Regions from separate parts of the Ruminococcus sp. SR1/5 genome, predicted to be linked through region 1. Evidence: predicted binding sites of a transcription regulator. Region 1 holds the regulator's gene; each other region holds the start of a gene.

What was found. The regulator LexA, encoded in region 1, represses DNA repair genes until DNA is damaged. The targets are predictions, from matches to a motif close to CNAACANNTGTTNG.
Region 2: the regulator LexA is predicted to act here: its motif matches at 6,467-6,480, upstream of recA (recombinase RecA).
Region 3: the regulator LexA is predicted to act here: its motif matches at 2,630-2,643, upstream of uvrA (excinuclease ABC subunit UvrA).

What each region holds. Positions count from the first base shown of each region.
Region 1 is NC_021014.1:925,820-935,961, forward strand. It holds gene CK1_RS04795 (YggS family pyridoxal phosphate-dependent enzyme) at 1-298, opposite strand, end outside; gene CK1_RS04800 (biotin/lipoyl attachment domain-containing protein) at 318-1,760, opposite strand; gene lexA (transcriptional repressor LexA) at 1,975-2,595, shown strand; gene rsfS (ribosome silencing factor) at 2,775-3,140, opposite strand; gene yqeK (bis(5'-nucleosyl)-tetraphosphatase (symmetrical) YqeK) at 3,147-3,761, opposite strand; gene nadD (nicotinate-nucleotide adenylyltransferase) at 3,748-4,392, opposite strand; gene yhbY (ribosome assembly RNA-binding protein YhbY) at 4,389-4,694, opposite strand; gene obgE (GTPase ObgE) at 4,706-5,998, opposite strand; gene rpmA (50S ribosomal protein L27) at 6,062-6,349, opposite strand; gene CK1_RS04840 (ribosomal-processing cysteine protease Prp) at 6,355-6,675, opposite strand; gene rplU (50S ribosomal protein L21) at 6,688-6,993, opposite strand; gene CK1_RS04850 (ribonuclease E/G) at 7,014-8,348, opposite strand; gene CK1_RS04855 (TIGR03936 family radical SAM-associated protein) at 8,341-9,057, opposite strand; gene CK1_RS04860 (TIGR03960 family B12-binding radical SAM protein) at 9,032-10,142, opposite strand, start outside.
Region 2 is NC_021014.1:2,954,312-2,964,453, reverse strand. It holds gene CK1_RS14915 (polysaccharide biosynthesis protein) at 1-155, shown strand, start outside; gene CK1_RS14910 (3-deoxy-7-phosphoheptulonate synthase) at 198-1,229, shown strand; gene xerD (site-specific tyrosine recombinase XerD) at 1,369-2,253, opposite strand; gene CK1_RS14900 (hypothetical protein) at 2,433-2,804, opposite strand; gene CK1_RS14895 (hypothetical protein) at 2,765-3,040, opposite strand; gene rny (ribonuclease Y) at 3,172-4,731, opposite strand; gene CK1_RS14885 (regulatory protein RecX) at 4,872-5,360, opposite strand; gene recA (recombinase RecA) at 5,364-6,416, opposite strand; gene uraA (uracil permease) at 6,681-7,931, opposite strand; gene pepT (peptidase T) at 8,120-9,346, shown strand; gene CK1_RS14865 (putative polysaccharide biosynthesis protein) at 9,529-10,142, opposite strand, start outside.
Region 3 is NC_021014.1:3,483,090-3,493,231, forward strand. It holds gene uvrA (excinuclease ABC subunit UvrA) at 1-2,516, opposite strand, end outside; gene hemW (radical SAM family heme chaperone HemW) at 2,671-3,807, opposite strand; gene CK1_RS17380 (hypothetical protein) at 3,797-4,075, opposite strand; gene lepA (translation elongation factor 4) at 4,194-6,002, opposite strand; gene CK1_RS17390 (stage II sporulation protein P) at 6,085-7,008, opposite strand; gene gpr (GPR endopeptidase) at 7,469-8,398, opposite strand; gene CK1_RS17400 (hypothetical protein) at 8,403-8,621, opposite strand; gene rpsT (30S ribosomal protein S20) at 8,692-8,955, shown strand; gene CK1_RS17410 (M48 family metallopeptidase) at 9,069-9,641, shown strand; gene holA (DNA polymerase III subunit delta) at 9,645-10,142, opposite strand, start outside.

The DNA.
Region 1 (10,142 bases):
GCGAATCTACAGAATGGATCATTGCAACTTTATCCACAATATATTTTACTTTATTACGCTGAAGATGTCCGATCATATGCCATTTGACATCTGAAGGCATCTGATCATATTTATCCACGATCTCCTGCACTTTGTTCTCTCCAAAGACACGTGCTCCGGCATCATAAGCCTCCTTCAGCATCTCCACCGGTTTGGTTTTGCTTACTGCGATCAGTGTGACTTCATTCGGATCTCTGTTAATTTTATTGCAGGATTCATTAATATTTTTCTGCACCTGTGCCAAATTTTCCGCTACCATGATATAAATCCTCCTTTAATCAGTAAAGTATATCCTGTTCACTTACTTTATCTGCATTTTTCACAATACGGTCATATCGGACAAGCCCATTATAGGTTTCCTTTGATACAACCGCATATTCCTCATTTTCATCCAGGATCTCGATCCGGCGGAATACCGCATATCCCTGATTGACACAGAAAACTCCCTCCAGAACTTCTGTATCTCCGATGATAAACTTCTCTCCACTATCCGGCTCAACAAGAGCATCGCCTTCTTTAAATTTATTCTTGTCTACGTAATAAATATAGCTTGTTTCCTGTGTTTCTTTGTCTGTGATCTCATCACGGCCATAGATACCGGCACTGACAAAGGTTGTCGTACTGTCGCCTTTTTTATTTCTGCCGGAAAGCATAAATCCGGATTGCTGTGTTTCATCATCCGTCGTAAGATATTTGGAAGGTATTGCATAAAACTCCTTCGTTACGATAGAAGATAACGGGATCTTTAAACCTGTCACATTGTTCGTGACAAGTTCTATTTCCAGAAACCGGTCTGACGCATATCGGATCAGTCCTTTATTAAAATCAATCTTACCGTATTTAGCCCCATCGATCTCCATGATTGAAAAGTCTCCTGTCTGCGTCAGATCATCTTTCAGGAACTTGACGCGGATCGATGTACGCTCCTTCAGATTAGCAGCCTGCTTCTCACTTAAAGGGATCAAAAGACTCCAGCGTTCATCTGTAATGATCGTATAAATATCATCTCCGGCCTTTATCTGTCCATCTGTTTTCAGATCCGTTTCCTGATAGGAATTCTGATCAAAATCAGCAGCTGTGACATTATCAACGGTTTTGGTTTCGTAGCCATCTGTAGAATACAGGATGATCCCGTCTGTCTGCGCACGGCGGATATTTGGATCACTGGAAACTATAGTTGTAACTGTGGCTTCCTCTCCATCTTCAGACGTCGTGCTTGCAGAAGAAGCTCCCGAACTGTCTGAAGCATACTGAAGGATGCTTCCATTGAGCTGATATTTAAAACTATAGGCACTGTTGAATTTGCTGGGATCAAATCCTTTGGAAAAGCTTTGCATATTACTGCGTATATCCGCCAGCTCCTCTCTGCTCAGAGAGGTTACATTGTCTGCAGATCTTGAACTGTTCAGGCTGTAGACAGCACCGTTGGCATTGATCTTGGTACCTTCCCTTGCGTAATATGTAACGTAACCGCCCGCATCTGCCTGCACTACGTTCTCTGTCATGATCGCCAGCCCTGTGTATGTCTCATTCATGGATAACGGACCGGAGGGAACCTGATAAGATTCCATATGAGAAGCTGTAAGATAAAGAATCACACTAAAGATCATATAGATAAAAATTGCTCCGAACATTACAGTTCCAATGTTCAGACCAAAAATTTTACGAAGCTTTGCTAAGAATCCCGGAGTTTTTCCGGAATGTACTTTATTATCCGGCAAATGAATGCCTCCTTTACATCGTTCATCTCTTAAAGTTCGTTTTATTGTAACATTTTATTTAAATGAATACAAGCTTTAAAACGTGCGAACATACTTTCCGAATATCCGTTTGCCATTTTTTCAAAAGTATGTTATACTATTCAAAATATAATTTCGTGATGCTGTCATATTATGGTCGACAGCAGATAAAATCAACCCAGGGAGGTAAGTACACATGACATATGGCAGAATCAGTAAAAAGCAGCAGGAAATACTGGATTATATGAAAAATGAGATCCTTAACAGAGGTTTTCCGCCCTCCGTCCGTGAAATCTGTGAAGCAGTAAACCTGAAATCCACATCTTCCGTTCACTCCCATCTGGAAGCTCTGGAAAAAAACGGATATATCCGCAGAGATGCCACCAAGCCCCGTGCGATCGAGATCATTGATGATAATTTTAATCTGGTCCGCCGCGAGGTTGTCAATGTTCCTCTTGTAGGCACTGTTGCTGCCGGACAGCCGATCCTGGCAGTGGAAAATATCGATGCTTACTTTCCGATCCCGGCTGAATATATGCCCAATGAACAAAGTTTCATGCTGACTGTCAAAGGCGACAGTATGATCAATGCAGGTATTTTTGATGGAGATCAGGTTCTTGTAAAGCAGCAGGCAACAGCAGAAAACGGCGACATGGTAGTTGCTCTGATCGATGATTCTGCAACAGTTAAGACTTTCTACAAAGAAAATGGTTATTATCGACTTCAGCCGGAGAACGACAATATGGAACCGATCATCATCACCGGTAATCTGCAGATCCTCGGCAAAGTATTTGGTGTATTTCGTTTCTTTTCATAAAAATATAAACAACAGATCCCACCCAATGTAATGTGATCTAAAAAGAGAGATATCTTTAAGGTAGCTGTACAGCCCCACAAAGATATCTCTCTTTTCTTTTTCAACAGAAAACTTCTGCTTTTTGATTTCTTCTTATTTAGTTCACATAATATTTTTACAGTAAACTAATACAACAAATTTTACTCATTCTCACCAAGAAATTCTTCCGCATCAAGAATCTTGCCGTCTCTCCAGATCCTCTCAAGATCGTAGAAAAGTCTGTTTTCCTCATCAAAGATATGGATGATCATATCACCGTAATCCATGAGGACCCAGCTGGAGTTTCTGGTTCCCTCGATCTGTTTTGCTTCATATCCGGCACGGCCAAGCATTTCATCTGCATTGTCAACCATTGCCTGTACCTGATTCTGGTTGGAAGCACTTGCGATCACAAAATAATCTGCGATCACGGAAACCTCATGGATATCAATGATCTTGATATCCTTTGCTTTTTTATCATCCAGTGCCTTGCAGGCGATCCGGACCATCTCTTTTTCGATACTCATAGAATTTTAATCCTCCTGTCTGTTGGCTGCATCCTGCATTTTTCTGTCATGGAGTTCTTTATAATAAACATAAGCATCCCTGGTCGTACTGTCGATTTCCTTGGGATTTTCCTCCAGATATTCCAGTGTATCCTTTAAAATCTCATACATACACTCATCCAGATCTTCAAAAGCAATCTTTCGCACCTTCGCAAGATTCGGAGCTTTGTCACGCATTGGTTCAATATAGTCTGAAATATATACGATCTTCTCAAGAAGGCTCATTCCCGGTCTTCCTGTTGTATGATAAGTGATCGCTGTCAGGATCTCTTCGTCTTTAATATCATATTTACTGCTGGCCACATAAGCCCCCAGTTTGGCATGAAGAAGAAACGGATGATCCTTTTCAAAATCTGATACCGGAATATCATGCTGGCTGCACAGCTTCAGTTTCTTTTTATTAGGAATACACTTTGCACTGTCATGAAGAAGTCCTGCAGCCTGTGCATCCTCCAGATCATAATCATAAACCATGGCAAGCGCAGCACAAGTGTACATAACCCCCATTGTATGCTCAAATCTGGCCTCATCCAGATATTTGGAAAGTTTCTTTTTTATCTTGATAAAATCATATTTTCCCATCTGAATCATTTCCTTTATAGATATCGTTTTTCTCAATATAGGAAATCACAGGCTTGGGAACATAATAGCGGAGACTCTGCCCGCTTTCATGCCAGGAACGGAGCAGCTCACTGGAAACATCAATATTCATGGTATCCAGTCGAATAAAATTCCCGTTATACTTCTGTGACAGAAGTTGCATCTGCTGATCAAGTTCCTTCAATGGAGTATGATCTCTGGTTGCCACTACCAGTACTGCTTCCTGACAAATGCGTTCCGGTTCCATCCAGGTATCAAAATTAAAAAGCGAATCTGCACCGATGATAAAATAATACTCTGTGTCCGGATTCGCTTTATTCAGCTGTTCCAGAGTCCGGTAAGTATACGTATAGCCTTCCTCATGCATCTCGATCAGAGACAGCTCAAAGTGAGGATTATCCTCTATGGCAAGACGGACCATTTCCGCACGCTGTTCATCAGTCGCTCTGCCCTTACGGTTCCGTTTATGAGGTGGATTTCCGCAGGGCATGAACAAAACTTTATCAAGCTCAAGCTGTTCATAGGCTTTTTCTCCCAGGATCAAATGCCCCATATGAATGGGATCAAAAGTACCACCCATGATTCCTATTTTTTTGTTGCTTTGCTCATTTATAACCTCCCGAGATTACGGAAGAATGATTTTTTCTTGTCCTTTTTACCTTCTCTGTAGAGAACGATCTTTTTACCGATCACCTGTACTACCTGAGATCTTGTTCTCTCTGCAAGAACCTGTGCCATTTCACGTGGATCCTCCAGACAGTTCTGAAGAACGCTGATCTTGATCAGCTCTCTTGCTGCAAGAGCTTCCTCAACAGCAGCGGTATTTTCAGGAGTAAGACCACCCTTGCCAAGCTGAAGGATCGGATCCATTGTCATGGCAAGGCCTTTTAAATATGCTCTCTGCTTACTTGTCATTGTCATACCTCTTATTTATAATAATCAAAATCAAAGCCATACATACGAACCGTATCGCCTTCCTGGATACCGGCTTTTTCCAGTTCCTCCAGGATACCGCCCTCTTTCAGGAATTTCTGGAAGAAGGCAAATCCCTTCTCAGAATCCAGATTTGTATAGCCAAGCATTTTTTCAATCTTAGGACCTTCCACAAGGAATACTTCCGGATCTTCCTCGCTGCGCTCCACAGTAAACGGAAGATTTTCATTTACAAGAACATCTTCCGGGAAGAATTCCTGTTCAAACACTACCGGTTTCATCGGGCTCTTATCCAGAAGCTCTTTCACATGGAAAAGGAGTTCTCTGACACCCTGCCCGGTAACGGCTGAAATTGGATAAACCGAAATACCCTGTGGCTCAAATTCTGCTTTCAGTTGATCAATAGGGCTTTCTTCGCCATCATCAAAAATACAGTCAATCTTGTTGGCTGCGATCACCTGCGGTCTTGCTGCAATTTCCGGATTGTAGACCTCCAGTTCTTTATTGATCTTGTGGATATCCTCCACTGGATCACGACCTTCTACGGAAGCGGCATCTACAATGTGGATGATAACTCGTGTACGCTCAATATGACGGAGGAATTCATGTCCAAGTCCCACACCTTCTGATGCACCCTCGATCAGTCCCGGAATATCAGCGATAACAAAGCCGCCGTTATCAGTATCTACAACTCCAAGATTAGGGCTCAATGTTGTAAAATGATAGTTGGCGATCTTCGGCTGTGCATTTGTTACACGGGAAAGGAAAGTAGATTTACCAACATTCGGAAATCCTACCAGACCGACATCTGCGATCACTTTAAGCTCAAGGAGAACCTCAAGCTCCTGAGCCGGCTGTCCAGGCTGGGCATATTTCGGTACCTGCATGGTAGCTGTTGCATAGTGCTGATTGCCTTTTCCACCACGACCGCCTTTTAATACGACCTGTCTGCGATTCTCACCGGACATATCCGCGATGACCTTGCCGGATTCCGCATCCATGATCACCGTACCTTCCGGAACCTTCAGGACCACATCCTTACCGTCTGCACCATGGCAGCGTTTTTTACCGCCTTCCTGGCCATCCTCAGCTTTATATTTTCTTCTGTGTCTGTAGTCTCCGAGAGTATTCTGGCCCTCGTCGATCTCAAAAATCACATCACCGCCACGGCCACCATCGCCGCCATCCGGCCCGCCATTGGGTACATACAGCTCACGTCGGAAGCTTACATGTCCGTCGCCGCCTTTACCGGAGCGGATAATGATCCTTGCTCTATCTGCAAACATATTACACCTCTATTCCAAAAAAGGCTCCAAACCGGATCGATTTGAAGCCTTTTACCTATTTCATTACTCTGCGTCTACAGGAACGATAGAAACCTGTTTCTTATCGCGACCTTTTCTTGTGAATCTTACGACTCCGTCTGTAAGTGCAAATAAAGTATAGTCTTTACCGCAGCCTACGTTTTCACCTGGGTGAATCTTGGTTCCGCGCTGTCTGTAAAGAATGTTTCCGGCTTTTACAAACTGTCCGTCTGCTCTTTTCGCACCTAATCTCTTAGACTCGGAATCACGACCGTTCTTTGTAGAACCAACTCCCTTTTTATGTGCGAATAACTGAAGGTTCATCTTCATCATTGTTGTTACACCTCCTTGACTTTTACTGTCAAATATCGATTGTTATAACTACCAGCAATTTCCGTCAGACCGAGAAGTAAGGAATCCATAAGGAGCATCCCCCGTTCAGAAAGATCATTTCTGAAATGAATGGAAACAAATCCATCCTTTTCCTGCACATCAAATTTATCATCTGTGAATTTTTCAAGAGAATTCACCGTGGTAATGATCAGTGCAGATACCGCAGCACAGACAATATCCTGTCCGGCTTCTGCATAACCGGCATGTCCCTTCGAAATAAATTCTTCGTAAGATCCGTTTTTCTTTCTGACTTTAATTGTAATCATGATGACACCAGATTAACCGTTAATCTTTTCGATCTTAACTTTGGTGTACTGCTGTCTATGTCCGTTTTTCTTGTGATATCCAGTTTTGCGTTTGTATTTGTAAACGATGACCTTGCGATTCTTACCGTTTTCAACTACAGAAGCGGTAACACTGGCATCTTTTACATCCTCGCCAACCTTTAATCCGTCATTGCTGACTGCGATCACGTTGTCAAATGTTACGGTTTCACCAGCTTCTACACCGAGCTTTTCAACTTTAATTACGTCACCCTCGGCAACCTTGTACTGTTTACCACCTGTTGCAATAATTGCGTACATCTGTGGCACCTCCTAATTATTTACTCGCCAAATTCGGTGGCTTCTGTTCTGAAACTGAAGCTCTTTAACCTCTTTGTGCGGCATACTCGATTATCATAACAGTGACATACTGTTATGTCAATAGTTTTTTTGATATTTTTATTATTTTTTGTAAGCTCCCGAATGTCCTCGATCACCGGACGTCTTACTTTCTTTCTGGTCATTTCCAGGATATGCAATGGTGTGATATCAATGGCCCTGCTCTTTATCGGATCCTTTCTGAGAAGCTTCTGTAAAACATGAAAGAGTTCATCTCTGTGATCCGGATTTTCCATGTTGATAAAATCGATCAGGATAATACCTGAAAGATTACGCAGCCGCAACTGCCGGCCGATCTCCGCAGCCGCTTCCAGATTGATCTTGCGGAAGGTTTCTTCCATTTTCTTCTTTCCGGTGTATTTTCCACTATTTACATCAATGGATACAAAGGCCTCCGTCTGCTGGATCACCAGAAATCCGCCGCTGTTCAGCCATACTTTTTCTTTCTGGATCGCATCCAGTGCAGTTTCCACACGATACAGCTTATAAAGCGGAAGAAGTTTGTCCTGATAAAAACGAAGCTTTTCTTTAAGCTCCGGGCTGATCTCTTCCAGATATCCCCGGATCATTTCCCCGATTTCCGGCACGTCGGTAATGATCTCATCCAGGTCACGGCCATAAGCATCTCTTACAGCAGCCACATAAAATGGTTCTGTCTCCAGTACAAGACTGAAACAGGTACGGTTCCGTCCCTGAACTACGGCTTTATGGTAGCGGCCCTTCAGCCACTCCAGTTCCTTCAGGATCTCTTCTTTGGAAGCGTCTGCGGCATTGGTCCGGACAATGATACCGAATTCCTTATCCGGACGCTCTGCTTCCTCTTTCAGCCATCCGCTGAGGCGATGGCGATCTTCCAGTGCCAGCTTGGAAGACAGACCAAACTTTTTATCTCCTGTAGTGAGAACAAGATATCTTCCCGTAAAATTCAGATTGGATGTCAGTGCCGGAAGTTTTCCCTTCATGGCATCCCTGCTCACCTGTACCAGGAGCTCATCTCCAGGCCGCAATGGTCCGTTTCCTTTTCTTCCTGCGGAAAAAACAGCTCTCTGTGCCTCTGCAAGAGAATAGTAGCATCTCTTTCCAGGCTCGATCTGCACAAAAGCCGCCTGGATATTGGATGCGATATTTTCGACCTGTCCGGTATATATATTTCCAAGAATGGATTTTTCCTGATCGGATTCCAGTCGGATCTCAACGATCCGTTCCTCCTCCGAAAGGGCCGCTACTGTACAGGGCACACCATGGATATCCATTCTTGTTATGATCAGTTTACTCAATTTCCTCACCTAATGATTCCAGAGTCACAAAACGTGGGCTTGCATTTTCTCCTTTATCGGCATACATTTCCAGACGTTTCACTGTGAAGGCAAATTCCGGAAGTTCTTCTCCAATCCAGTGGAAAAAGGTGTTTGTTACCATCTCCGGCTTCGTATAATTAGAGCTTGCAGATGCCAGCATATAAAAGAACCCATTCTCTCTTACTTCCATTTTATAGATATTCGGACGAAGATCGATTTCCTTTTCGCTGCGCTTGGTCTGCTTGGTCACTTTGATCTCCGGCTGTGCCAGAAATTCTTTCACACGGCTTTTCCAGTCAATAGAAGGCTCTTTGCCCGGACGGAATTCCACAAGATAATCTGCTGCTGCCACCAGTGCCATCGCTTTACCCGCTTTTCCATCCTCTACCTTGCGGACGCTAACGATATGCATCCCCTCTGCCATCTGTTCCTCCAGACGGGCTGCGATCTCTGCAGTAGGCATATCTTCTGCCATTTCCAGGTCAAAATAATCTCCGAGACTCTCCATCCCCACTCCAAGCGGAACCGCAAAAGACATGATCATATGCGGGCTGTATCCACCGGAAAACGCTACCGGGAGCTCTGCACGACGAAGCGCTTTCTGGAAATAACGCATGGTATCCAGATGTCCCACAAACTTCATAGGACCCTCTTTGCTGAATTTAATTCTTACCTTCAAGGCAGACACCTCCTTTAAATTTCATAGCTCCACATGCGGAACATTTCTGACGGCAGTTTTCCGTCACAACACCCTCTTTTGCACGCTGCCATTCACGCTCCAGGAATCTGCGGCTGACACCGGTATCAATGAAATCCCATGGAAGGATCTCATCCAGGCTTCTTTCACGAAGTGTGTAGAATGTCATATCCACTCCGCATTCAGCCATAGCTTCCTTCCAGATATCATAATCAAAATTTTCTGTCCAGGCATCGTAAAGGGCACCTTTTTCATAAGCCTTCAGGATCACATCCGCGCATCGTCTGTCCCCGCGTGCGAGAAATCCTTCCAGAGCTGTTACATCCGGTTCATGCCAGTTATAACGGATACTTCTCTGATTCAGCTGGGCGCGGACTTCATTTTTAACCACCTTGGCTTTTTCCACAAAATCCTGCTCTGTATACATTGGTGCCCACTGAAATGGGGTAAACGGCTTCGGCACAAAGAAAGATGTGCTGACGTTGATCTGTACCTTGCCTTTACGCTGTTCTTTCGGAACCACCTCATAATAGGTCTCTGCGATCTTCTGTGCCAGATGAGCAATCCCCTTCATATCGTCTTCTGTTTCTGTGGGAAGACCGAGCATAAAGTAAAGCTTCACCTGATTCCAGCCACCCTTGAATGCTTCGCCCGCACCATGGAGGATCACTTCCTCTGTCAGACCTTTGTTGATAACGTCACGAAGTCGCTGAGAACCGGCCTCCGGAGCAAAAGTCAGGCTGCTTTTCTTTACATCCTGCACTTTACTCATAACATCCAGTGCAAAAGCATCAATTCGAAGAGACGGCAGGGAAATGTTGATTGCTTTTCCGTGGAATTCCTCGATCAGGAAATTCACCAGTTCTTTCAACTGGGAATAGTCACTGGAACTTAAGGAACTAAGGGAAATCTCTTCGTGTCCTGTATTTTTCAGCATGATACGCGCCGATTCCTTCAAAGTCTCCACATCACGTTCACGGGTCGGACGATAGATCATACCTGCCTGGCAGAAACGACAGCCTCGAATGCATCCTCTCTGGATCTCAAGAGTTACACGATCCTGTGTTGCCTTAATG
Region 2 (10,142 bases), 2.0 Mb from region 1:
TTCTCATCCGTATTTTCTCCGTTGTTTTTATAATTCCGGCAACAGGGATCCGAGGCTATTTTTACGGAATTTTTCTGGGTGAGCTGCTGCTTACTCTTCTACACGTGAAAGCGCTAAAATTTCCCTATCGACAATCGGCCAATAATCGTTTATAATAAATAATCGAAATGTCTATAGTTATGGAGGAATAAAGTACTATGAGTTTTGAATTCATAAAAAAACTGCCAACTCCTGAGGAAATCCGCAATCAGTATCCGCTCGATGCTGAACTTCAGGCGCTCAAGGAGAAACGCGATGCTGAGATTCGCGACGTTTTCACCGGAAAATCCGATAAATTCCTCGCTATCATCGGACCATGTTCTGCAGATAACGAAGATGCCGTATGCGATTATCTTTTAAGACTTCGCAAAGTTCAGGAAAAGATCGAGGATAAAGTCCTGATCATCCCGCGTGTTTACACAAACAAACCACGTACGACCGGTGAAGGATACAAGGGAATGGTCCATCAGCCGGATCCTGAGAAAAAACCGAACCTTCTTGCCGGACTGATCGCGATCCGCAAGATGCACATGCGTGCTATCCGCGAAAGTGGCTTCACCTGTGCAGATGAGATGCTTTACCCGGAGAACTACCGTTATCTCTCTGATCTGCTTTCCTACGTTGCTGTAGGCGCACGTTCTGTTGAAGATCAGCAGCACAGACTGACTGTCAGCGGCATGGATGTTCCGGCTGGTATGAAGAACCCTACCAGTGGTGACTACAGCGTTATGCTGAACTCCATTGTTGCAGCACAGGGCGCTCATCGTTTTATTTACAGAAGCTGGGAGGTTGAGACCACCGGCAACCCACTCTCTCACGCAATCCTTCGCGGTGCGGTAAACAAGCATGGGGAAGCAATCCCAAACTACCATTACGAGGATCTTCGTCTTCTCTATGACAAATACCATGCAAAGAACCTTGCCAACCCGGCAGTGATCGTGGATACCAACCACTCCAACTCCAACAAGCATTACGAGCAGCAGGTTCGTATCGCAAGTGAGGTTCTTCACAGCCGTCAGGTAGATCCTGAGCTTCACTCCATGGTAAAGGGTCTCATGATCGAGAGCTATATCGAGCCAGGCAACCAGAAGATCGGTGGAGATCACATCTACGGAAAATCCATCACAGATGCCTGCCTTGGTTGGGATGAGTCTGAGAAGCTGCTTTACACGATTGCTGAAAATTGCTAAGATCTGTCTGATCTGCAGTTCAGGAAACGGATATTTGTGATCCTTTTACACTTTATGTTCAAAAAAAGAACCGGCATTCTTCCATTTTGGAAGCTGCCGGTTCTTTTTTGCACGCGTTTTTTATATTATTTCTTACAGATCAATGCCTCGGATGTGCTTTCATATATACGTCTCGCATTTTCGCAACGCCAAAGTTCAGATAGACCTGTGTGGTGGAAATATCCGAATGTCCAAGCATTTCCTGCACACTCTTCACGTCCGCTCCATTCTGCAGCATATGTGCGGCAAAAGAATGTCTCAGTGTATGCGGCGTGATATCATGCTGGATCCCGGCTTCCTCTGCATATCCCTTCAGAACCTTCCAGAAGCCCTGTCTGCTCATGGATTTTCCTGAACAGTTGGTAAAAAGACTCTCCGTCTCATTTTCTTTCACAAATTTTCCACGGGCTTCCTTCAGATATTTCTCCATGGCTGTTTTGCATACATTTCCTATCGGGATCACCCGTTCCTTATCCTCATCGTGACAGACTACATAACCAAGCCGCAGATTGAGATCCTCCAGATTCAGCCGCAAAAGTTCACTGACACGCATTCCTGTAGCATACAAAAGCTCCAGCATGGCACTGTCCCGGATTCCCTTCGGTGTATTCAGATCCGGCTGTTTCAAAAGGCGGTCTACCTCATCCACAGTAAGGATCTCCGGCATCCGCTTCTCAACCTTGGGCGGCTTCAGTTCCAGAGACGGATCCCTCTCGATCCTGTTCTCCTGATAAAGATACTGAAACAAGGCACGGATAGATGCTACATTTCTGGAGATCGTTGAGGAAGCGAACTGTCCTCTCTCCATATAGCTGAGATAGCCTTCCAGCTCCAGTTCTCCTACATCTCGGATATCATAGATCCCACGATCTGCAAAATACACTGCCATCTTCTTCAGGTCTCTCTGGTAAGATACTTCTGTATTATGTGACGTCCTTTTTCTATTATGTAAATATGTAATAAATTCCCGTATCTCTATATCCATTTCTCTGCATCCCGTTTCTCTAAAATCATACTCGTTTATGACTGAATTATACTGTGAATTTTACATAAAATCAAACAGTTTTTCATCGTAAAACCGCACAATTTCAACACTTTCCGGCACAAACCACCAAATATCGCAGATTTTATGGAAACCATCACTAGATATTGTGGAAATTTTCCTCAAAAAAATTTCAGGCCCTTTATAACTTTTTCTACGATCCAGGGATTCAGAAAACTTTCTGCGAGGATTCCTCCTGTATACAGCAGAAAAACTGTGATCCCCTGCCGAAAATAAGCCCCTGTTTTCTGCGGCACAAGTCCATAATTTTTCCAGATCCCATACGATTGTCTGTATACGATACCTGCAAGATAAAAATACGCCGGAATATAGACCAGATACTGCGGCATCAGAAGTCCAGCGCCGGCCACACCGCCATAAATACCAAATTCCAGAACCGATAATGCCAGGATCATTCCTGTCTCCATTCCCAAAAACAGCATATATGCGACCGTCAAAGGCACTCCGAATATTGTAAATCCGCATAAAAACAACAGAAGAAAAAACCTCCTCTTCGTCGCAGCACTTCCAGGAAATAAGCTCCGCCGGAAATATCTTTTCCTGCAAAGCTGCGGATCAGATAAAAAGAAGCCAGGGTTTTCTGCTTCCACTCCATTTTCCAGATCAGATTCGGCAACACATTTCCCGCAAAAACTCCGGTCATAAAAAGAAGCTCCGCCGGAAAACGTCCGGCATTTTTCCACTTCCGGTTCTCTGTCTTACTCTCCATTTACTCACCCTGTACCAGTTTACGCCTGTTTTTCCAGTAATATGACCGTTTTTCCGCATGACAAAAAAAGGCCGGCCAGCTAAAAAGCTGTCCGGCCTTTGGTATTTCCAGAACTTTCTTCCATTGAAAGCTTATTTTGCGTAGTCAACCGCTCTGCTTTCACGGATCACATTAACTTTGATCTGTCCAGGATACTCAAGCTCTGCCTCGATCTGCTTTGCAATATCTCTTGCAAGGAGAACCATATCTGCATCACTTACATGATCCGGCACGACCATAACACGAATTTCTCTTCCTGCCTGAATAGCAAAAGATTTCTCTACACCCTTGAATTCATTGGTGATATCCTCAAGCTGTTTCAGACGATTGGTATAGGTTTCCAGGGTCTCACGTCTTGCTCCAGGTCTTGCTGCGGAAATTGCATCAGCAGCCTGTACAATACACGCGATCAGAGATTCCGGCTCCACATCACCATGATGAGACGCAACCGTGTTGATAACGATCGGGGACTCCTTGTATTTCTTGCAGAGATCCACACCGATCTGAATATGAGAACCTTCTACCTCATGGTCAATGGATTTACCAATGTCATGAAGAAGTCCGGCACGCTTGGCCATACGCACATCCACACCAACTTCTCCTGCAAGAAGTCCGGAAAGCTGTGCAACCTCAATTGAATGTCTCAGAGCATTCTGTCCATAGCTTGAACGGAATTTCATACGTCCAAGAAGCTTCAGAAGTTCCGGATGGATTCCATGTACCCCTACATCCATGGCAGCATTCTCACCGTCTTCCCGGATCTGTGCTTCCACTTCTTTCTGGGCTTTCTCTACCATCTCTTCAATTCTTGCCGGATGGATACGTCCATCCACGATCAGTTTCTCAAGAGCCACTCTGGCGATCTCTCTCCTGATCGGATCAAATGCGGAGAGTACCACTGCCTCCGGTGTATCATCAATGATCAGATCCACACCGGTAAGTGTCTCAAGTGTACGGATGTTACGGCCTTCACGACCGATGATCCTTCCCTTCATTTCATCACTTGGAAGCTGTACCACAGAAATCGTTGTCTCGGAAACATGATCCACTGCACATTTCTGAATGGCATTGACTACATATTCCCTGGCTTTCTTATTGGCATCTTCCTTGGCTCTGTTCTCAAGCTCTTTATAGAGTCTTGCAACATCCACCTTTACGTCATCTTCTACAGATTTCAGTAATTCTTCTTTTGCCTGTTCGGAGGTAAGACCTGAAACTCGTTCCAGTTCCTGTACTCCTTTTTCCTCAAGTTCATTTACTCGTTTTTCTTTTTCTTGTAACTCGTTAAATTTCGCTGTACATTCCAGCTCACGCTTCTCCACTGCATTGGCTTTTTTGTCAACAGATTCCTCTTTTGACAAAACTCGCTTCTCGTATCTCTGCAGCTCGTTTCTCCGTTCCTTGGTTTCCCTTTCCAGTTCATTTTTAGTTCGCAGAGATTCTTCCTTTACTTCAAGTAAAGTTTCACGTTTCTTGGTCTCTGCTGCTTTCAATGCTTCATCAAGAATATTCCTTGCCTTATCCTCTGCTGTACCTATGATTTCCGCATCCTTGCGTACTTTCTTGTCAACAGCAACCTTGCAAGTAACAGGAACTGCAATAAGTAGCGTGACTACCACAGCGACAATAACACCGATAATTGTGCCTGCCACAGGAGCACCTCCTTATTTAGTTTTCATTGTACAAATACAACAATACAAGTTTAGCTGTTTTTCACATTTATGTCAAGTTTTTCTCATGAAAAAGCAGATTTTGGTTAGCATATATAAACTGGCTCTTTTTCTCCGCAGAGTCATTCCATATCACGGTTCACCCGGATGTTCATTTCTTCCAGGGTATGGGAAATATCCTCATACCGGAACGCTCGTCTGGCCAGATATCCATACAGCCTTCGCATCTGTCCTTCATCAAGCTCTGTGTCCGGCGCATATTTCTTCTCGATCGTCCTGCGTAATACCTCCCGCTCGTCCGGTTCCATAAGCTCTTCCATCTCATTCCAGGCATCCAGGGCAGTCTGACGGTCCACACCCTTTAACTGAAGTTCCGAGAGGATCTTCTGACGGCTCCTGGTTTCCATGCGGAAGGAGATATAGGTTCTGGCATAACGGGCATCGTTGATATACCCATAGGACTTCACATAAGCAATGGCATCTTCTACTGCCTCCGGTGAAAATTCAGCCTGACGGAGTTTATCCGTCAGGCCTTTCTCTGTGCGGTCCATATGTTCCAGAAGCCGCATGGCTTTCTTTCTTGCACGGTTTTGTTCTTCCAGATCCAGCATGGATTACTCTTCCTTCTCTGTATCTTCTGCCTGTACTGCTGCTTCTGCTGTCTCATCTGCCGGATCCAGATGATAATGTACACGAACCTTCTTCTCGATCTCATCGCGGATCTCCGGATGCTCTCGCAGGAATAATTTGGCATTCTCACGTCCCTGTCCGATCTTATCCCCTTCATATGCATACCAGGCTCCGCTCTTGTTTACGATGGAGCATTCTGCAGCCAGATCCAGGATATCTCCCTCTCTGGAAATACCGGTTCCGAACATGATATCAAACTCTGCCTGCTTAAATGGCGGAGCCACCTTGTTCTTAACTACTTTCACACGGGTGTGGTTTCCGACCATCTCACCACCCTGCTTCAATGTTTCCACACGGCGTACATCCATACGGACAGATGCATAGAATTTCAGCGCACGTCCACCGGTTGTAGTTTCCGGATTGCCAAACATCACTCCAACCTTTTCACGAAGCTGGTTGATAAAGATCACCACGCAGTTGGACTTGCTGATAACAGCCGTCAGTTTACGGAGTGCCTGTGACATCAGACGGGCCTGCAGACCTACATGGCTGTCTCCCATATCTCCTTCGATCTCAGCCTTGGGGACCAGGGCTGCAACAGAGTCCACGATCACGATATCCACAGCACCGGAACGTACCATAGTCTCTGTGATCTCCAGCGCCTGCTCTCCGTTATCCGGCTGTGAAATATAAAGGTTGTCGATATCAACACCTATACTCTTGGCATAAACAGGATCAAGAGCATGCTCCGCATCGATAAATCCTGCGATTCCGCCTCTCTTCTGCACTTCAGCGACCATATGTAAGGCTACCGTTGTCTTACCACTGGACTCCGGTCCGTAGATTTCCACGATACGTCCCTTAGGAACACCACCTACACCAAGGGCGATATCCAGGCTTAAGCATCCTGTGGGAACTGCCTCCACCTGCATATGGGAACTGGAATCTCCAAGCTTCATGACAGAGCCTTTACCGAACTGTTTCTCAATATTTCCAAGAGCCGCTTCCAGCGCCTTCTGCTTCTCTTCACTGATCATTATGTAATCTCCTATTCTTTATTCTCTTTCTAATCAGGTTTCCTTTAATTCGAACCTTTGTTCGTGTTTTCTGTATTACATAGTATTATAAAACGGAATGATTGTCAATAAGATACTTGAAAATCCCTTTGTTTTTTTGTTGACAGGATCTCTGAAAATCCGACAAAAGGCTTCCCATACATGATTTCTTTTTCCTCTCTGAACGCAAAAAAGCAGATAAAAAGATTTCCCTCTTCATCTGCTTTTTATGCAATATATTTCCTGTCACTGATCGTTGGTCAGCTTCAGTTTGTCCAAAATATAGAATACAAGGCTTAATGCCATGGCAACCACACATGCCAGCACCATACCGGTAAGCTCAACATTTCCAAGCTTCAGGGCAATTCCGGAAAGACCTACAACAAAGACAACGCTTGTCAGCGTCAGATTTCTGGACTTGCTGTAATCCACGTGATTGTCAACCAGCATACGAAGGCCGGAGGTTCCGATCATTCCGTAAAGAAGGAAAGAAATCCCACCGATCACCGGACCGGGAATGGTACTGATCAGGGCTGCCAGTTTACCAAGGAAGGAACAGCAGATAGAAAGCACTGCCGCACCACCGATCACCTGTACACTGTAAACCTTTGTCACTGCCATGACACCGATGTTCTCACCGTAAGTAGTTGTCGGCACAGAACCAAGGCATCCGGAAACTGTGGTAGAGAAGAAATCCGCAAACAGGGATCTGTGGAGACCCGGATCTTTCAGAAGATTTCTTCCAACGATCTTTCCAGTTACGATCTGATGGCCGATATGCTCGGAGGTTACCAGAAGCAATGCCGGAAAGATCGTCATAATGGCCTCAAAATTAAATTTCGGAGATGTAAAGTTGGGAAGAGCCAAAAATGCCGCTTCCCTTACCTGTGTAAAATCCAGAAGCCCGCATGCACCTGCTGCCACATATCCCACAATGATCGCGATCAGGATCGGAATAACAGAAAGGAAGCCCCGGAACAGGATCTGCCCGAATACCGCAACTCCAAGTGTGACCAGAAATACGATCACATTCTTCGGATCTACCTTCTCGTCCAGAAGTCCTGCCGTACTTGCTGCATTTCCCGCAAGTTCCAGACCGATCAGTGCCACTACCGGTCCCATTGCCGCTGTAGGAAGCACGATATCGATCCAATCTGTTCCGCACTGGCGGACGATCAATGCCACGCACATACCAGCAATACCCAGAACAACGAACCCACCAAGGGCATACTCATATCCATACTTGCTGATCACCAGAAGAGCCGGTGAAAGGAAGGCAAAACTGGAGCCCAAATAAGCCGGTGCCTTTCCTTTTGTGATGAAAATAAAAAGGAGTGTTCCCACACCATTCATCAGAAGCACAATAGCCGGACTGATACCAAAAAGGAATGGCACCAGTACGGATGCTCCGAACATGGCGAACATATGCTGGATACTTAACGGTATCAGCATCTTTGCAGGTACTTTTTCTTCGACCTGTATGATTCTTTTTTCCACTCTCAAATCCTCCTGTTTTTTATTATCTCACAGATTATAGCACAGGTTTTCACATCGTGGGATATTTTTTCTGAAAATATACGGATACTGTGTGGTATACTGTTATTATCTCCGGAAAAACAGGCGGATTCCATAAATACAGCTGTCGTCTGTTCCGGAAGGAATTTTTCAGAAAGGAATATTCTTCTATGAAAGCATACCAACGACTTCTATCCTATGTAAAAATATCCACCCCCAGCAATGAAGAAAGCTCTTCTTCCCCCTCTTCCCAGTGCCAGTTTGACCTGGCCCGGCTTCTTGTGGAGGAACTGAAAGGCCTTGGGATCTCTGATGTATCTCTGGATGAACACTGTTACGTTTATGCACATCTTCCTGCTACAGAAGGTCTGGAGCACTGCAAAGCACTGGGCTTTATCGCTCATATGGATACGGTTTCCGATTTCTGCGACCATGCAGTCACACCGGTGGTCACAGAAGATTACGATGGAAAAGAGCTCCCTCTCGGCACAAGCGGCAGAACTCTTTCCCCGGAAATGTTCCCCCATCTTGCTTCACTTGCCGGGCGTACCCTGATCACCTCAGACGGAACCACGATCCTGGGCGCAGACGACAAGGCCGGCATTGCAGAGATCCTCACTGCGCTGGAGCATATCCTTACGGAAAAAATACCTCACGGACCTCTCTGCGTTGCTTTTACTCCGGATGAAGAGATCGGCATGGGACCGGCACACTTTGATGTAAAAAAATTCGGTGCGGATTATGCATATACCCTAGACGGTGATACGGAAGGCGAGATCCAGTACGAAAACTTTAACGCCTGCAGTGCAAAAGTAACCTTCCAGGGCGTTAATGTACATCCCGGTTCTTCCAAAAATACCATGATCAACGCAGCCCTCGTTGCCATGGAATTTAACTCCATGCTTCCGGCGGCAGATACTCCCAGGAATACAGATGATTACGAAGGATTTTTCCATCTGTGTTCCATGAAAGGAGATGTTTCCCAGGCTGAGCTTCAGTATATTGTCCGGGATCACGATGCCGCTTCTTTTGAGATCCGTCAGAAAACGCTCACACATATCACGGAGATCCTCAATGAAAAATGGGGGGAAGGTACCGTAACTCTTACCATCACCCAGCAGTACCGCAATATGAAAGAAATCATCGATACCTGCCCATGGCTGATATCTCTGGCAGAGGAAGCCTGCCACAGCTGCGATGTCACACCGCTGATCCTGCCTATCCGCGGCGGCACAGACGGTGCACAGTTAAGCTTTATGGGACTGCCCTGCCCGAATCTCGGAACCGGCGGACATGCCTATCACGGGCCTTATGAGCATATTACAGCAGAAGGAATGGATGCCGCTGTGAACATTACTTTGGAGATCATAAGACTGTTTTCACAGAAAAAAGTCTAAAAGGAATCCATTCTTCAAAAGCCTGTATTTCCAGAGACCTGATACAATAAAAAATACTCACAGATCCTCCGGCTGGAAATCTGCCGGAACAAATCTGTGAGTATTTTTTTCTATGCTAGCTGTGTTCACTTTAAGTTCTGCACCGAATAACTGTATTGCCGTTTACTGATCGGACTTACAGATCAGATGATCTTCATCATTCTCGCCAGTTTCTTCATATATCTTCCACCAGGCATCATACCCAGTTCTTCTTCACCGGGCTTGCTTACAAACAGATATACAATAAAGTATACAACTGCTGCCAGGATCACAGAAATACCAAGGCAGATCACATTGGAATGGATCAGTGCATACAGGCCGTAATACACCACTCCCGCAACGACTCCCATCGGGATAGATGCCAGGAACGGGCTTAAATAAGCACTTCTCCACGGATTCTTATAGCCCATATATTTCTTGATGGAACGATCATTGAGAAGACACATCACAACTGCATAAACGATCTGGGCAATGACAATGGTATAAACACCAAGATTGGTAAATACCAGAAGCAGGGCCATGGCTATCACATCTGCCACCAGTGCAATGGCTGCATGGATCATCGGGAGCTTCGGCTTGCCGATTCCCTGAAGTACACCGTTGGTGATATTGGAGTTGCCATTCAGGATAATGGTGATTCCTCCCAGGATCAGAAGCTGTCCGCCTACGCCATTGGTTCCCGGGAAGATCAGTCTCGTGATCGGTCCGGAGAGAACTGCAAGACCTACTGCCGCCGGAATGGAGATCAGCATACTGA
Region 3 (10,142 bases), 2.6 Mb from region 1:
CCTCCGGAAAGAGTGGTGGAGGGCTGACCCAGACGGATATAGGAAAGCCCTACATCATACAAGGTCTCGATCTTTCTCCTGATCGACGGTACATTCTCAAAAAATGTCAGTGCTTCTTCCACAGTCATATTCAATACATCATAAATACTCTTGCCCTTATACTTCACTTCCAGAGTCTCACGATTGTAACGTTTGCCCTTGCAGACTTCGCAAGGCACATATACATCCGGAAGAAAATGCATCTCGATCTTGATGATTCCGTCACCGCTGCAGGCCTCGCACCGTCCGCCCTTGACATTAAAACTGAAACGGCCTTTCTTGTAGCCCTTTGCCTTGGCATCTGCGGTGGCTGCAAAAAGATCACGGATCTGGTCAAAAACTCCGGTATATGTGGCAGGATTGGAACGAGGAGTTCTTCCGATCGGGGACTGGTCGATATTGATCACCTTATCCAGCTGATCGATACCCAGGATGTCATCATGTTTCCCGGGGATCACTCTGGCACGGTTCAGGTCTCTGGCAAGTCTCTTGTACAAGATTTCATTGATCAGAGAGCTCTTACCGGAGCCGGAAACACCTGTGATACAGGTCATCACTCCCAGAGGAATATCTACGTCGATATGCTTCAGGTTGTTCTCTGCCGCACCCTTTATATGAAGAAATCCGGTTGGTTCCTTCCTCACTTCCGGTACCGGGATCTTCAGCCTTCCGCTTAAATAAGCTCCTGTCACAGACTGCTCATTTTTCATCAGATCCTCAGCTGTCCCCATTGCGACCAGTTGTCCGCCATGTTCTCCGGCTCCGGGGCCGATATCGATGACACAGTCTGCAGCACGCATGGTATCTTCATCATGCTCCACCACGATCAGACTGTTGCCAAGATCACGGAGACGCATCAGTGCCCCCAGAAGCTTGTCATTATCTCTCTGGTGAAGCCCGATACTCGGCTCATCTAGGATATATGCAACCCCCACAAGCCCGGATCCGATCTGTGTGGCAAGACGAATCCTCTGAGCTTCTCCGCCGGAAAGGGTTCCGGTAGCTCTTCCAAGTGAAAGATACTCCAGGCCAACCTCTGCCAGAAATCCAACCCTGGCGCGGATTTCCTTCAGGATCTGTCTTCCAATAAGCTCCTGCTGCTTTGAAAGCTTCAGATTGCGGAGAAAGCCCTGCAGCTTCTGTACCGGCATATTGGTCACTTCATAAATATTCTTATCCGCCACGGTCACTGCCAGGGACTCCTTCTTCAGCCTCTGTCCCTTACATGTGGTGCACGGAGTAATCCGCATAAAGCTCTCGTATTCCTGCTTCATAGCCTCGGAACCGGTTTCACGGTATCTCTGCTCCACATTGCGGATCAGTCCCGGGAACGCCACATCGTAAACGCCCTCTCCCCGCTGTCCTTTATAATAAACCTTCACAGAATGACCGCCGGTACCATGGATGAGGATATCCTGGACCTTCTTCGGATACTCGCAGAAAGGTGTATCCAGAGAAAATTCATATTCCCTTGCCAGGGCATCCAGGATCGCTCTGGAAAAGCTTCCCTGCGTGGTACAGGACTGCCATCCGAGAACAGCGATAGCCCCTTCATTGATACTCCGTTTCTTATCCGGGATCATCAGATCGATATCAAATTCCATCTTATATCCAAGACCCAGACACTGGGGGCAAGCACCAAACGGATTATTAAAGGAAAAGCTCCTGGGTTCGATCTCATCAATGCTGATGCCGCAATCCGGACAGGAAAAACTCTGACTGAAATTCAGAAGCTTCCCGTCCATAGTGTCTACTACCAGCAGACCATCCGCCAGATCCAGCACGGTTTCAATGGAATCGGAAAGACGCTTCTCTATTCCCGGTTTCACAATAAGTCGATCCACAACGATCTCAATGTTATGTTTGATATTCTTATCCAGCTTGATCTCCTCAGAAAGCTCATAGAGATTTCCGTCGATCTGCACTCTCACATATCCGCTTCTTCTGGCCTGATCCAGAAGTTTAACATGGGTTCCCTTGCGGCCCCGCACTACCGGTGCAAGAAGCTGGATCTTCTGGCGTTCCGGAAGCGTCATGATCTGATCCACCATCTGATCTACCGTCTGTTTGCGGATTTCCCTTCCACATTTGGGACAGTGCGGGATTCCCACACGGGCATACAGAAGTCGGAAATAATCGTAGATCTCCGTTACCGTACCCACTGTAGAACGGGGATTCCGGTTCGTTGACTTCTGATCAATAGAGATTGCCGGCGGAAGGCCCTCGATACTCTCCACATCCGGTTTCTCCATCTGTCCCAGGAACTGCCTCGCATAGGAAGAAAGTGACTCCATATAACGTCTCTGCCCCTCTGCATAAATGGTATCAAATGCAAGAGATGACTTACCGGAGCCACTGAGTCCGGTAAGTACCACAAACTGGTCTCTGGGAATATCGACGCTAAGATTCTTAAGATTATTCTCATTGGCTCCGCGTATCCTGATAAAACGCTTCTTATCGTTTGCTTCTGCTGACATGAAAGCCTCCTACTCTGTCCGGTCATAAAAAATACTCCGGTATTCTTCTCAACAGCAGAATCTACCTCTCTTATTCCGCTGTAAAACTTCTGATTTTTTATCAGTATACTGCCAGAACATCCGTTCGTCAAGGTGAAAAAATCGACAAATTTTTCTACAACAGAAAATCCGCCATCACTCCATTGCTCACATGGATTCCCTTTCTCGAAAGATATATCCTGTCTCCTTTTTGTTCCAGCATTCCGATCTCCAGATGTTTTTTCAGGACCTCTCCGTAAACGTTTTCCATATTTTTTCCGAAATATTCTGCAAACGCTTCCATTGAAACGCCCTCTGTCATCCGAAGCCCCAGAAACATAAACTCAGCCATCTCATCTGCCTCTGTAAGGCTTTCCATATTCTGGCGGATCTTATCCGGAAACGCACTGTTTCCAATATATTCCTTCATATCCGCAGTATTGGAAAAACGCATATGCTCCAGAAGTGAAGACGCCCCAAGTCCCAGTCCCAGATAATCGATCCTCTGCCAGTATCCCTTATTATGACGGCATTCCCGTCCGCCTTTCGCATAATTGGAGATCTCGTACTGATGAAACCCATATTCCTCCAGGATCCCTGCCGTATTCTCATACATACGGTACTCCGTATCCTCATCCGGCAATTTCAGCTTTCTCTCCCCGAAAGGAGTGCCTTCCTCAATGATCAGACTGTAGGCGGAAATATGTTCCGGCGAAAGCCCTGCCACCGTGCGGAGATTTTTTTCCCAGTCTGCATAAGTCTGTTCCGGAATGGCACTCATCAGATCGATATTGATGTTGGAAAAGCCTGCATCCCTTGCCATAAAAAAGCTCTCCTGAAACTCTTCCCACGTATGGATCCTTCCAAGGATCTTTAATTCCCGATTCTGTGGGGACTGAAGTCCCAGACTTAATCGGTTGATTCCGTGTTCCAGATATATTTGAAGTTTTTCTTTATATAAAGTCCCCGGATTTGCTTCGATGGTGATCTCAGCATCCGGGGCCACAAAAAACTTATTTCTGATCTGATCCAACATCTCTCCAACAAGAGACGGATCCGGCACGGAAGGTGTTCCTCCGCCGATAAAAACTGTGGTGATCTCCCTGTCCGAAAAATCCGGAACAGCGGCAATCTCCCTTTCCAGAGCCTGGAAATATTCACGCTGCCTCTCTTTTCCGGCAGGTCCGGAAAGGAAATCACAGTAATCACATTTTTTTACACAAAACGGAATATGGATATAGAGCTCCAGCGGTTTTTTCGCCTCATTCTCCATCCATGGCTCCTTCCTCTCCACCACTACCTGATGTATCATTATCCTCATCGGAGCTTGTATCTTCACCGTCACTATCTGCATTATCCGTGCTTCCATTCGAAGCAGCCGGTGTTGGTGTCACGCCATCGATCCCCAATGCCTCACTGCCGTTTTCTGCCAGGTACTCATTGACCATTGTCAGATTTCCATTGCTCGTCACTGCATCCGGATCTACGGTTTTCGGATCAGGAGTGGCAGTCGGTTCCGGCGCTGTACTGATTTTGATCACACTTTCCTCTTCTGCATTTTTCTTCTTTGAACCACATCCGGTAAGCAGAGCTCCTGTTATAGCCAGAAGTCCTGCTGCCAGAAACAGTTTTTTTATATTTTTTTCAAAAAGTCATCTCCTATTTATCATCCAGCTTCAGGACACTCATAAATGCCTTCTGCGGGATCTCCACGTTACCTACCTGACGCATACGTTTCTTACCTTCCTTCTGTTTTTCCAGAAGCTTCTTCTTACGGGAAATATCTCCACCGTAACACTTGGCAAGTACGTCTTTACGCATGGCTCTTACCGTCTCTCTGGCAATGACCTTGCTTCCGATAGCTGCCTGGATCGGGATCTCAAAGAGCTGTCTCGGGATCTCGTCTTTCAGCTTCTCACACATCTTTCTTCCACGCTCGTAAGCAGTATCTGCATGCACGATAAAGGAAAGAGCATCCACTTCTTCTTTATTCACAAGGATATCCAGCTTCACAAGCTCACTTCTCTCATATCCGTCCAGTTCGTAATCCAGGGATGCATAACCTCTGGAACGTGACTTCAGTGCATCAAAGAAATCATAAATGATCTCGTTCAGCGGCAGTCTGTATTTCAGGAGTGCACGGGTTTCTTCCATATATTCCATGCCTTCATACTGACCACGTCTCTCCTGGCAGAGATCCATGATCGCACCAATGAACTCTGTGGTTACCATGATCTCCGCCTTCACCATAGGCTCTTCCATGTATTCGATCTCTGAAGGATCCGGAAGGTTGGTGGGATTGGTCAGCTCGATGATCTCACCATTGGTTTTATAGACCTTATAGATAACACTCGGTGCTGTAGTTACAAGATCCAGGTTATACTCTCTCTCCAGACGCTCCTGGATGATCTCAAGATGAAGAAGTCCCAGGAAGCCGCAGCGGAAACCAAATCCAAGGGCGATCGATGTCTCCGGTTCATAATAAAGGGAAGCATCGTTGAGCTGAAGCTTCTCCAGTGCGTCACGGAGATCGCCGTACTTGGCACCATCTGCCGGATAAAGGCCACAATAAACCATAGGGTTTACCTTCTTATATCCCGGAAGCGCCTCTGCACAGGGGTTGTCCGCATCCGTTACCGTGTCACCCACGCGGGTATCACGGACATTCTTGATGCTGGCTGTGATATATCCGACCATACCTGCTGTCAGCTCGTCACATGGGATAAACTGACCCGCTCCAAAATATCCAACCTCCACAACCTCCGTAGTGAATCCGGTCGCCATCATATGGATCCTCGTGCCCTTTTTCACACGTCCGTCCTTCACTCTGCAAAATACGATAACACCCTTATAAGGGTCATAAACAGAGTCGAAGATCAGAGCCTTCAGAGGTGCATCCACATCCCCCGCCGGCGCCGGGACCTTATTGACGATCTGCTCCAGGACCTGGTCTACATTCAGTCCTGTTTTTGCGGAGATCTGCGGTGCATCCTGCGCTTCAATTCCGATCACATCCTCGATCTCATTGATAACACGCTCCGGATCCGCACTTGGAAGGTCGATCTTGTTGATCACCGGAACCACATCCAGATCATGGTCCAGTGCCATATATACATTGGCAAGTGTCTGAGCTTCGATTCCCTGTGCTGCATCCACAACAAGGATCGCTCCGTCACAGGCAGCAAGGCTTCGGGAAACTTCATAGTTAAAGTCCACATGTCCCGGGGTATCGATCAGGTTAAAAATATACTCATTTCCGTCCTTGGCTTTGTATACAATACGAACCGCCTGGGATTTGATGGTGATCCCTCGTTCTCTCTCAAGGTCCATATTATCCAGAACCTGGGCCTGCATTTCCCTCTCGGTAAGAAGTCCCGTCATCTCGATGATACGGTCCGCAAGTGTTGACTTGCCATGGTCGATATGTGCAATGATACAAAAATTCCGAATTTTACTCTGGTCTATCATTCAGGAAGTCCTCCTTAAATTTCTCTCGTATAAAGCGTTCAGAACGCATATTTTTCCATACTGCTTTTTATCATATCATATTTCAGCCTTCTTTGTCACTGCCTTTCAGAACTCTGTTTAAGATATCTGCAAAAGGTTCCATGGCATTTCGGACTTCCTCCACGGTATTTGTCTGTGCTCCGGCCTCCAGAAGCAGGGCCCGTGGCTTAAGATGCAGATTATAGCGAAGACCTGCCAGATAGATCCCCCGGTAAAGATCGGGGTAATACTGTGCCGCCTGATATTCCAGCTGAAAGGAAAATGCCAGATTCTCTTCTATGTAAGGATTGGGCAGATAACTCACTGCCCCCTGACTGACTGTATAGCTTAATCCATTATAAAAAAGCAGCTGAGCAGTAGGTTTTCCATTCACCTGCGTTACCAGATGACGCTCATCCGGCACACCATCTCTGTGAAGATCAATCACAACTTCAATGGTGGGATTTTCTTCCAGCACTTTTTCTATGGATGCCCTGGCATAATCATAAGCCTTGCTCCTGTCCAGTGTTCCTCCCATCATATCAAAGGCATCTGTTATATGAATGACCTGGTATCCATATGTTTTTTCCAGAAGTTCAGTAAGATGATCTCCCACTCCTACGATGGTGTCCTCAGTCTGTCCTTCTCTTGAATCTGCAAAAGCCTCCTGGGAATGGGTATGATAAATCAGGATCTGGGGTACCGATGAATCCTTTTTAACGGACAGATCCTCCTTCAGAAAACGGGGCGCACTGATCTGCTGCGCATTCGTTTCCGTATTGGAATCCAATATAAAAAACTGATTCATCACATAGTCAAAATCTGCCAGTTTCGCCTGAGACAAGTCAATCTGCGGATGTGGCAGTGCCACAGTCTCCTGTTCCTTCGCAGTATTTTCACCGGATTGGTTCTCCTCTGACGGAGGAGTCTCCGGTTCTGTGTTCCCCGGCTCCGTAGCTTCCTGTTCTGAACCTCCCGGCTCTGTAATTTCTGGCTCTGCAACTTCCTGTTCTGCATTTCCCTTAACAGTCTCCTTTTCATTTTTTTGCCGTCAGGAGATTTTTTCTCTGCCTCTTCCGCTTCTTTCTTTTGAATTTCTTTTTTCTTTTGAAGCTCTTCTTTCTTCTGAAGGGCTTCTTTCTTCTCCACTTCTTCCGCCTCGGCCATCAACAGCGTCTCCTGCTCTTTTCGGTTCTCTGCTTCCACTTCTTCACCCAGATGCTCTGCGTTTTTTTCCTGCAAAAGCATCTCTGTTTCCCGGTCTCTGCCATTTTCCTTCTGCAGAGCTTTCTTTTCCAGAAAGCAATACAGCGGCAGCTGTCTGTAGATCTCACCATGCCTGAAAAAATCTCCCGGAAGGACAGCCACCACACCCAGGAAGATCAGGCTCAAAACCACGCAGAAAGCCCTCTGGATATTCGTCACCCACGATCACCTCTTATGGTATTTTATGACCTGTCCTCTTCGATTAGACTATCGGAAAAAGCCAGATTCAGTCCCTCGGAAATGGTAAAGCTTAAATATCGTACCGTTTCATCCACATCCTTTGGTGTTACAAACATGGTGTAAAGCTTCGGCGAGATCATTTCTTCCAGAAACTCCTTCTGCTCATCCTCCTCCAGTGCCTCCAGAAGCTCTGCCATGGAATCATGGACAATAGTAGCCGCATCCACCACAGTCGGAACACCGATCCCGATCACACGGACCGAAAGATTCTCTTCATTCAGGCCTTCCCTGTGATTCCCCACGCCGGAGCCCGGACTAATCCCGGTATCCGTGATCTGGATCGTCCGGTTAAGTCTTGTCGTACTTCTGGCCGCCAGCGCATCTACGGCGATCACCAAATCCGGCTTTGTCTCCGAAACAACACCCCGAACAATTTCCAGAGTTTCCATTCCGGTCTGTGCCATCACACCCGGAACGATACCGCTGATCTGATGCATTTTCATATGTTCATTGCTCTTCAGCCCATATTCCCGGATCACATGCCTTGTCATATGAAGATTGGAAACTGCACGAGGGCCAAGGGAATCCGCAGTAATCTCCTGATTTCCAAGGCCTACCACCAGGATCGACTGCTGCCGTCCGAGATCGATCAGCTCCCGCAAATGATGTGCCACCTCTTCCGAGATCTCCCTGTGATAATCCTCATCCGGAACGGAAAGATCCGGTGCCTCAATGGTAATATAGGTCCCCTGTGGTTTTCCCATGGTCCTGGCTCCATTTTCCGTTGTGATCCGCACTACGGTAGTCCGAACATCCTTTTCCTCATCGTATCTTTCCCTGATCTCTACTCCACGTACTTCTACGTTTTCCGCCTGAAAGCGTTCCGTTGCTTCCAGCGCCAGGTCTGTTCTGATTCTGCTCCTTCCAGCCATACTCTCATCCTCTTTTTCTGTAAGATTGCAAAGACTTTTTCGCTGCTGCCTGCAGCTTTTCCGGTGTTTTCCCTTTTATTATTTCCCCTTTTTCCCATAAATATGTATCATTTCCCCTTTTCCACACAGCATCTGGTATTTTTTGCATATTTTTTTGGAATTTTTGCGAAAAACATCTTGACATTCCTGTGCACGTATAATAATATATATAAGCATGTTTCATAGGAGCGCCCGTGTCTGTTCCTGTGAATGTAATTTAATATTATATTTTTAAGGAATCGGAGGTGTACGAATTGGCTAACATTAAATCCGCAAAGAAGAGAATCTTAGTTAACAGCACTAAGGCTGCAAGAAACAAAGCAATCCGTTCTGCAGTTAAGACTTCCATCAAGAAAGTTGAGACAGCAGTTGAGAATAAGGATAAGGCAGCTGCAGAGGTTGCTCTTAAGGACGCAATCTCCACAATCAGCAAAGCTACATCCAAGGGCGTTTATCACAAAAATAACTGCGCCAGAAAGATTTCCCGTCTTTCCAAAGCTGTCAACAGCATTGCGTAATAGACCACGGAATATTTTAGTTATAAGCTTATAAGTAAAAGGAAAGACAGTCGAACCGTCAGCGACTGTCTTTTTTGTATATAGATTTCTGCATTGACCAAAAGGAGTTTTTTATGATATCCCATCCCTTTCCCTACCGCATTATCCGCAGCAGCCGGAAAACCCTGGCGATCCAGGTCAGCGTTTCCGGTCAGGTAACTGTCCGCGCTCCACACACAATGCCAGATTCCACCATCCATCGTTTTCTCTCACAGAAAGAAAGCTGGATCCTGGAGCATCTCTCACACGCTGCCACTGAGCCGGCACAGCCCCAGGCTGAAAACCCGCCTCTTTCGGAATTCCGCCGCGGTTATTATATGGAATCCGCCAGAAAAATATTCAAAAGAAAAGCCGCAGCCTACGCCAGAAAAATGGGCGTAACCTACGGCCGTATCACGATCCGGGAACAAAAAACCCGCTGGGGAAGCTGCACCAGCGAAGGAAACCTGAATTTCAACTGGCGGCTGATCTTCGCCCCGGAAAAAGTCCTGGATTATGTTGTAGTACACGAACTTTCCCACAGAAAAGAAATGAATCATTCCTCTGCCTTTTATGCAGTGGTGGCATCTGTGATGCCAGAGTATAAAGCCTGCGAAAAATGGCTCAGGGACAACGGAGCGACCCTGTGGCAGAACCCGTCTCCGTAAAACTCAGGCTCTCACTGCTCTCGCCGAGCTATACTTCACGATCAGAAGCTCCACGCTGAGCACATCTCCAAGTGTACCTGTCTTTACCGCCTCTTCCGCATCCACAAAATCCCGCACAGCATTCTCCAGCTCTTCCACAGTGTAGGATCTGGCACAGGATGCCAGATTCCGCACAACAAAAGAGGGTACTCCCAGTTTGGAAGCGATCTCGGTCTGAGAAAGACCCTCCTGTGACATTTTCTTGGTCAGGCAGATCTGACGAAACTGTTTCGCCAAAAGAAACAATATCCGCATCGGCGGTTCCCGAAGGGTCAGAAGGTCATAGTACAGATCCAGGGCCCGCTTCTGGTTCTTCTCCGTCACCGCACGCACCATATCAAAGATCTTATTGGTTGTCTGCGTGGTACAGACAGCCTGGATATCTGCAGCCGTCACAACATCTCTTCCGACCGTATAGGAGATCAGCTTTTCCAGCTCCATCCTTATATTTCCCATATCTGT